DNA from 2 places in the Xanthomonas sp. NCPPB 3218 genome. Region 1 is predicted to be linked to the other one. Evidence: predicted binding sites of a transcription regulator. Region 1 holds the regulator's gene; the other holds the start of a gene.
The links. The regulator FliA, encoded in region 1, starts transcription of late flagellar genes. The targets are predictions, from matches to a motif close to TAAAGTTTNNCNNNCNNNGGCCGATAA.

Region 1 (4,411 bases):
CTCTTGGCATCGAACTGCGCAATCAGCGAGGCCGGTGCATGCGGCACGGTTTCGCCCGAGCCCATCGCATCCAGCATGGCCTGCAAATAATCCAGCGACTGTTGCGCGGCATCGAAGTGATGCGCCTGCAACACCGCCTGGCCGGAGCGCGCCATGCCCAGGGTTTCCTCGGCGGCGTGGCAGAGCTCCACCATCGGCTTGATCGCCAGGAAGCCGGCGCCGCCCTTGAGCGTGTGGAAGCCGCGGAACACCGCGTTGAGCTGGTCGGCTTCGTCCGGTGCCTGTTCCAGCGACACCAGCTGTTCGCCGAGGCGATCCAGGATTTCCTGGGCCTCGACAATGAAATCGGCAGCAATATCGTCTGGAACAGCACTCATGGTTACAGCCCCAATCCGGACAGCAGGTCGTCGGCGTCGTCCTGCGACACCGCGTGACGGTCCAGGCCCTTGACTGCAGGACCGGCAAGACCGCCGTCGTCTTTCTTCGGCTCGGGATTCTTCGGCGGCAGGCCGAGTGCACCGAAGCCCTCGTGCACGCGCCGCACGATCCCGGCCACGCGACGGATGATCTGGCCGCTCAGGTCCTGGTAGCTCTGCGCCAGCGACAGCTCGGTCAGGTTATGGCGCATCTTGTCCATCAGCGCGCCCTGGTCCTGGTTCAGGCCACCGTCGCGCAGCTGATTGGCCAGCTCGCGGCATTCCTCGACCAGGTCCAGCGTGCGATGGCTGGCCTTCTCGGTCATTTCCACCACGTGGTCCAGGCGCGAGCAGGCATCGTCCAGTTCGCCGGCTTCCTCGGGCACGGTGGGCAGCTCGCCCAGCGCCTGCCCGAGTTCGCGCGCGAGCCGGCTCAGGCTCTGCATCATCGGGCGCGTGCGCAGCGCGGCGAGGTGGTCCACCTCGCGCCGCCAGGCGACCTGGTCACCGCTTTCCAGTGCATCGAGCGCGTGCTGCAGGCGTTCGATCAGGGCGGCACGTTCGGCATCGGCTTCCACGGTGGCGTTCATCAGGCGGTCGCCGCCAGACGTTCGAACACCTTGCCCAGCTTCTCTTCCAGCGTCTGTGCGGTGAACGGCTTGATGATGTAGCCGTTCACGCCGCACTGGGCCGCTTCGATGATCTGCTCGCGCTTGGCTTCGGCGGTCACCATCATCACCGGCAGGTGCTTGAGCTTGGCGTCGGCGCGGATGTTGCGCAGCAGGTCGATGCCGGTCATGCCGGGCATGTTCCAGTCGGTGACCACGAAATCGAACGGGCCGGCCCGCAACGCCGCCAATGCGCTGTTGCCGTCTTCGGCCTCTGCGGTATTGGTGAAGCCCAGATCGCCCAACAGATTCTTGACGATACGTCGCATCGTCGAGAAGTCGTCCACGATCAAAATCCGCATGTTCTTGTTCACATCAAGCTCCTAACACTAAAAAATGCGCGAAAAAATCATTCGTCAATTTCGACACCGGCATCGGCCAGTTCGAAGACCTTGAGGCGGCCGCGCAGACGCACCACCGCCTGGCCATGGATCTGGCAGACGCGCGATTCGCTGACACCGAGCACGGCGCCGATTTCTTTCAGGTTCAATTCCTGTTCGTAGTACAGCGACAGCACCAGCTGCTCGCGCTCGGGCAACTGGCCGATGGCCTTGCCCAGCTCGCGGCCGAATTCGCCACGCTCCATCATCTGCTGCGGATTGGGGCCGCCCTTGGCGGTGGTGTCCAGCTCGCCGTGATCCTCGATCCGCGACTCCAGGCTCAGCACCTGACCGCGGGCGGCATCTTCCATCAGACGCAGGTAGTCGGGCAGCGGCATCTCCATCGCGGCGGCCACTTCGGTGGCGGCGGCGGCGCGGCCGGTGTGCTGTTCGATCTTGCGCACGGCGGCGGCAGCGTCGCGTGCGCGGCGGTGCGCCGAGCGCGGCACCCAGTCGCCCCGCCGGATCTCGTCGATCATCGAGCCGCGGATGCGGATCGAGGCATAGGTTTCGAACGAGGCGCCCTGTTCGGAGTCGTAACTGCGCGAGGCTTCGATCAGGCCGATCATGCCGGCCTGGATCAGATCGTCCACTTCCACGCTCGCCGGCAGGCGCGCGGCCAGATGGTGGGCGATACGGCGCACCAGGTCGGCGTGCTGGGTGACGATGTCGTTGGCGTTGTTGCGCTGCACGGCGCGGTACTGCGCGCTGGCCGTGGTTGCGGTAGCGGTGCTCATGCGGCCACTCCCCGTTGGATGATGCGTTCGACGAAGAACTCGACATTGCCGCGCGGCACGGTGGGGGCCTGCCAGCGCGAGGTACGGCGAGCGATTTCTGCAATGGCCTGCGCCGACGGACTGGCGGGGTAGGCCTTGATGACCGGCTGCTGGCGCTGCACCGACAGGCGCAACCAGTCGTCCTGCGGCACGTGGCCGAGGTAGTTCAGCGACACGTCGCCGAGGAATTTTTCGCAGACCCGCGACAGCTTGTCGTACAGCAGGCGGCCCTCGTTGGGGTCGCGCACCATGTTGGCGATGATCTGCAGGCGGTCCACGCCGCGTTCGCGCGAGAGCACCTTGATCAGCGCGTAGGCGTCGGTGATCGAGGCCGGCTCGTCGCAGACCACCACCACGGTGTCCTGGGCGGCTTGGCAGAAGGTCAGCACGCTGTCGGTGATGCCGGCAGCGGTGTCGATGACCATCACGTCCAGGTCGCGTTCCAGCTCGGAGAACACGTTGACCAGGCCGATGTGCTGGGCCGGGGCCAGTTCGGCCATGTGGCGGCGGCCGGAGGCGGCCGGGACCACCAGCACGCCGCCGGGGCCTTCGATGATCACTTCATCCAGCGTGCAGCGGCCGGCGATCAGGTCGGCCAGGGTGTACTTGGGCGACAGGCCCAGCACCACGTCCAGGTTGGCCAGGCCCAGGTCGGCGTCCAGCAGCAGGGTGCGCTTGCCCATGTCGGCCAGCGCCACGGCCAGGTTGGCGGAGATGTTGGTTTTACCCACGCCGCCCTTGCCACCGGTCACGGCAATGGTGCGCACCGGGCCCAGGGGCTCGGGACGGGTCGCCGACAGGGGGAAGGCGTTGGTCAGCTTGGCGTATTCACGCGACTGCATGGTTGTGCTCCGGAGTACAGGGCTTATCGGCAGCGCGCCGCAAATCTTCAAGGCGAAGAACGAGACTGGCGGCATTGGCGCGGTGCAGGTCGTCGGGGACCCGCTGTCCGTCAGTCACCCAGGTGATGGGCATTTGGTGATCGACGACGACCGACAGCGCACTACCGAAGCGGCCGGTCTCGTCAAGTTTGGTCAGCACCACGCCCTGGGGCTTGGCGTGGGCGAAGCGGCGCACGACCTCGTCGAGGTCGGAAAAGTGCGCGTTGGCAGGCAGCACCAGCAGCGAGGTGACCTGGTGCGCGGCGCGCAGCCAGTTCAGCTGGGCGGCCAGGGCGCGGTCGCGCTGGCCCATGCCGGCGGTGTCGATCAGCACCAGCTTGTAGTCGCGCAGGCGCTCGAGCAGTTCCAGCAGGCTTTCGGCGCTGTCGGCCTCGTGCACGGCGATGCCGAGCTGACGGCCGTAGCTGTGCAGCTGCTCGCGGCCGCCGACGCGCTGGGTGTCGGTGGTGACCAGGGCCACGTCGCGCGGGGCGTGCTGGGCGGCGAAGCGCTGGGCGAGCTTGGCGATGGTGGTGGTCTTGCCGGCGCCGGTCGGGCCGACCAGGGCGATCACGCCGCCGCGTTCCAGCGGGTCGACCGGGGCCACCGGCAGGCGCTTGGACAGCAGGCCCAGCATCAGCCCGCGGCCGCGGTGCAATTCGGTATCGGCCGGGATCTGCAGTGCCACGTCGCGGATCAGGCCGGCGTCGAAGCCGTAGTCGTCCATCAGTTCCAGGGCCTGCGCGCGCACCGGCGAGCCACGCAGGCGCTCGTCGGTGAGGCGGTTCATTTCGCGCTCGATCATCTGCCGCATCAGCGCCAGCTCGCCACGCAACTGCTTGAGTTCTTCGTCGTTCTGCGGCGCCGGGGCGGCGGCGACCGGCACCGCGGCCAGCGCCGGCGGGGCGACCACCAGCGGCGGCAACGCGGCCGGCGGCAGGATCTGCGGCAGCGCGTCCAGGTCGAAGTCGGCGTCGTCGTCCAGCGCGTCTTCGTCCTGGTCGTAGCCGGCCTGCACGGGGGCAGCGGCGGCGGCCATGATCGGGGTCGGGGCCTGCACCGGGGCAGCCTGCACGGCGGCGCGCTGCACCGGCGCGGTGGTCAGGAAATCGGCGAACAGCTGTTCCGGCACGGCCGACAGCGCGTGTTCCTGGCGCGGCGCGGCGGTCACCGCAACGGCGTGGGCCAGGGCCTGGGCGGCGGGCGAGGGGATGGCGGCGCTACGCACCGGTGCGGGCACCTGCGGCTGGCGCGGCACGTTGACCGGCTGGCGCAGCGCCATCGCGGCGA
Region 2 (4,411 bases), 320 kb from region 1:
GACGCTGGTGACGACCTCGCCCATGGTGGTGCCGGCCTTGTGCACCAGCGTTGCACCGTCGGCGACGCGCTGCACGGAGTCGTCGATCAGGCGTTTGATCTCCTTGGCGGCGTCCGATGAGCGGTGCGAGAGGGTGCGCACTTCCGAGGCCACCACGGCAAAACCGCGGCCTTGTTCACCGGCGCGTGCGGCCTCGACGGCGGCATTGAGCGCGAGGATGTTGGTCTGGAAGGCGATGCCGTCGATGACCGAGATGATGTCGGCAATGCGCCTGGACGAGGCTTCGATGCCGGACATCTGTTCGATGACCTGGCCAACCACGTCGCGTCCCTCCGAGGCAATGGCGGCGGCGCCCAGCGCGAGCTGGTTGGCACGGCCGGCGTGCTCGGCATTCTGCTTGACGGTGGAGGTCAGCTCTTCCATCGAGGCGGCGGTTTCTTCCAGGCTGGCGGCCTGCTGTTCGCTGCGGCGGGACAGTTCCTGGTTGCCGCTGGCGATGTCTTCGGCGGCAAAGCCGATGCTGTTGGAGGTGGTCTGGATATGCGTGACGATGTCGGTCAGGCGATGCACGGTGCTGTTGGCATCGTCGCGCATGGAGGCGAACACGCCGTGGAAGTTGCCGGTCATGCGCACGGTCAGGTCGCCATCGGCGATGCACCGCAGCAGGTCGGAAAACCTGGCCAGGTTGGTGTCGGAGGTGGCCATCATGGTGTTGAGGTTTTCGACCATCAGGCGGAAGTCGTGTTCGAACTTTTCCGGCTGGCCGCGCAGCGCGAAGTTGCCGGCGCAGGCAGCCTGGGTGAGCTGCTGGATCTGCGCGTTGATGGCGCGCAGGTTCTGTTTGACCTGCTGCATGGTGGCGGTGATGGCGGCCTTTTCGCCGGGGTATTGCTCGATTTCGGGAGCCAGGTCGCCGATGGCGTAGCTGCCCATGACCTCGGTCATGCGCAGCTGGGTCTGTACGTGCGCATGCACCAGGGCGTTGGTGTCCTGCACCATGTGCCCGTATTCGCCGGGGAACTGCTGGGCGTCGGTGCGGTAGCTGATCTCGCCGGCATCGTGGCGGGCCGCCATGTTGCGTTGGGCGGAGATCACATCCTGCAGGCGGCGCTGCATCTGTTGCATGGCGCGCAGCAACTGGCCGGATTCGTCCTTGCTGGTGGGCAGGTCCTGGCTGCGCAGGTCGCCGTCGTTGATGCGCTCGGCCAACCGCAGCGATTGGCGCAAGGGCAGCACCACGCTGCGGGTCAGCAACCACGCAATGGTGGCGCCCAGCAGCAAGGCGATGACGGTGGAGACCACCATCAGCATTGCAAAGCCGCGCGCGGTGGTCACCGCGTCCTTGGCGGCCGCGCGGTTCTTGGCTTCCTGCAGGTCGATGAAGGCGTTGATGCTGGCCAGCCAGGCGACGAAGGCGGGGCGCGCCTGCTGCAGCAGGCGTTGTTCGGCATGCGGCTTGTCGGCGCCATCGCGGAACGCGCGCACCTGCGCGATCAACGGCATGGTGCGCTGCTCGATGGCCTTGATCCGCTGGAGGATGGCCTTTTCTTCCGCGTCCGTGGAGGCCGCGATCATGTCGTCCAGTGGCTTGGCGGAGCGGGCGTAGTCCGCGGCGAGCTTGTCGATCGATTGCTCTGCCGTGCGCCGGTCTGCCGGGTCGTCCAGCAGCACGACATCGCGCAGGGCGATCGCGCGGTCGTGCACGCTGCCGCGGAAATTGATTGCATAGCGTTGCTTGACGCTGTTCACTTCGTTGATGGCGGTGAGCTGCTGGTCGATGCTGCGTACGCGCTGGATGCCGACGACGGTGAGGATCACCATCAGGACAATGATCGCGAGGAAGCCGAGGGCCAGGCGCTGACCGATGCGCAGATTCGAAAGCAGGGACATAGGGAGTTTGATCGGTGATCCGGCGAGCGGAAGAGCGGGGGAGAATCCCAGCAACAGCTGGGAGGCGATGCGCCCGGGACACCGATGGGGTCGGCAGCGTTGCCGCTGCACGAAGGATGTCTCGACCTGTTCGTTAGCGGCCTGCGTCAGCGGAAATGAAACCGCCGGCGGTGGCAGGATTCATCCACGGTTGGCTTCGCAGTGCCGTCAGCCATGGCGATCAGAACGCAAGCCAGCGGTCGCGGCCGCAGCGCAGCGCTTTGGTGCCGGTCAGCGCCGGGGCAGAAGCGGATTCAGGCACGGCAAGTGACCGAGGCGTGGAGACGGCCGCGGCGCCGGTGCTGCGGCCGATGGCAGGCGTCGATCAGCATGCATCGTGCCGCCACCGCAGCACGGCCGCCATCCAGGCGGCCTCAGTCATAGCGCGACAGGTCCGGCGCCTTCATCGACGGCGTCATCAGCTTGGCGGCAATGTTCTGGACGCTGGGCTGGCTGGCGAATTTCAGTGCGCCGTGCAGCAGCTGGATGCCGAGCCGGCTGTGCGGATTCATCAGGCGCGGGCCGATCTTCGGCACGCCCTGGCCCTGTTCCACCATCGGCCGCATGGCGTCGGCGTAGGCGGCGAGGGCCTGTTCCAGTGTCGCGGCACGTGCGATCTCGTTGGCCAGCACGTAGCCGCCGGTGACCGCCAGGGTGGCGCCGATGCCGGCCAGCGGGGTTGCGCACCAGGCGGCGTCGCCGGTCAGCACGACGCCGCCGGCGTGCCAGCGCGGCATGCGCACCTGCCGCAAGGCATCGAAGTAGAAATCGTCGGTGGTGTCCATGCCGTCCAGCACCCGCGCAGCCTGCCAGCCGGCGTCGGCGAAGCGTTCGCGCAGATAGGCCTTCTGGGTCGCCAGGTCCCAGTCCTGCTCGCCCTCGGGGGCTTTCTGCAGCGACAGCATCGCGCGCGTGGTGCCGTGCTGGTCCGGGCGCAACGAGATGCTGCGCCCGCCGGTGGTGTGATACCAGCGCCACAGGCGGTCGTCGTCGGCGGTGCGTGCGATGGTGAAGTAGGCAATGGTCAGATCCATCCAGCGCGGGTCGTTCTCGCCGGGAAACACCAGCTCGCGTGTGGCCGAGCCGACGCCTTCGGCGACGATGACGGCATCGAAGCGCTCGCTGCGTCCGCTCTGGAAGCGGACGGTGGCAGCCTCGCCGTCGTCGTCGATGCTGGCGATGCGGTCGCCGAACCGGTACTCGGCCGTCTGGCGTGCGGCGTCGTAGAGCAGGCGGGCGAGGTCGCCGCGCAGGATTTCCAGCTCTGCGGTCGGGCCATCGCCATCGATGTCGTCGGTCTTGAAGGTCGCCACCGCATGGCCGTGGTCGTCGACCCAGGCAGTACCTTCCTCGCCGGTGCCATGATCGAGTGCGGCCTGCTCCAGGCCCATGCGCTGCAGGACCTCGCGGCCGACCCCGCGCACGTCGATGTTCTGGCCGCCATCGCGAAACTGCGCGGCCTGCTCGACGACGCTGACGTCGAATCCCTGCCGGGCGAGCGCCCAGGCCACGGTGTTGCCGGCGACGCTTGCGCCGGTGATGAGGATGCGACGCGGCATGACAGATCACCCGAAAGAAGAAATATCAGAAGTGATATTACATGCCCTGGTCGCGCTGCTCCAGGTTGGCGATCAGGCGCTGCATGAACGCGACAGTCTGCTGCGCCTCCTCGGGGGAGAAGTCCTTCAGCGCATCGGCATTGAGATCGATCAGTATCTTGCCGCCGATCTCGGCGATCTTGCGCCCGCGCGGCGTGAGCGAGACCACTGCGGCGCGGCGGTCCTGCGGCGCCGGGGCGCGCTCGATCAGCTGCAGGCCCTCCAGCTTGTCCAGCAGGGCCACCATTGCCGGCTGCTTCACTGCCGAGTCGATCACCAGGTCGCGCTGCAGCATCGGCCCTTTCCAGGACAGCAGCATGATCGGCCCGATCAGTGCCAGCGACATCCCATGCGGGCGCAGTTGCGCATCCACCAGACGGTTGAAGACCCGCGCAGCATGGTTGGCCAGATACCCCGGTGCGACCGCAGCCAGCGGGTGAATGAGTACGTCGCGATCCTGCATCTGCGCTACCGTGCCACGCCTTTCGGCCATCTCGCGATTTTATCCGGGCACGCGCACCGCCGGGCATCGCCGGCGCGCCGCGGCGCGGCATCCATGCCGGCTGCCGCGGCAACACGCCAGGGTGGGGCCGGCGCGCAGTCGGCAGGCATCGTCACCTGAGTGTTGTAACGTAGGCGGGCGCTGCACGCCTTGCAGGGCGCCACCGGCAACGCCGGATGGCGTTGGCAGGTGCGGCCGGCATCTCGGCCCGTTCCGTTCCTGCCAGCCGGCGCTGCGCGGCGTTTGATCCTGGTTCTTCTTCAATGGTTCGTCAAAGATGCTTGTTTGGGTGATTGGTAAGCCGGCCGCGCACCGCGTTGCGCATTGTCCGCATGACGACTGCCGCCGGGCGGCAGCGCGCCTGGGCACCACGTGAGCGCGC

Region 2: a site for FliA is predicted at 2,024-2,050, ahead of AC1PLS_RS08685 (methyl-accepting chemotaxis protein). Genes of this name have one in related genera too.

The regions. Positions count from the first base shown of each region.
Region 1 covers NZ_CM161516.1:2,273,568-2,277,978, forward strand. The annotation lists gene AC1PLS_RS09980 (chemotaxis protein CheA) at 1-377, opposite strand, end outside; gene AC1PLS_RS09985 (protein phosphatase CheZ) at 380-1,006, opposite strand; gene cheY (chemotaxis response regulator CheY) at 1,006-1,398, opposite strand; gene AC1PLS_RS09995 (RNA polymerase sigma factor FliA) at 1,434-2,201, opposite strand; gene AC1PLS_RS10000 (MinD/ParA family protein) at 2,198-3,082, opposite strand; gene flhF (flagellar biosynthesis GTPase FlhF) at 3,069-4,411, opposite strand, start outside.
Region 2 covers NZ_CM161516.1:1,952,354-1,956,764, forward strand. The annotation lists gene AC1PLS_RS08685 (methyl-accepting chemotaxis protein) at 1-1,890, opposite strand, end outside; gene AC1PLS_RS08690 (FAD-dependent monooxygenase) at 2,304-3,488, opposite strand; gene AC1PLS_RS08695 (MarR family winged helix-turn-helix transcriptional regulator) at 3,526-3,990, opposite strand.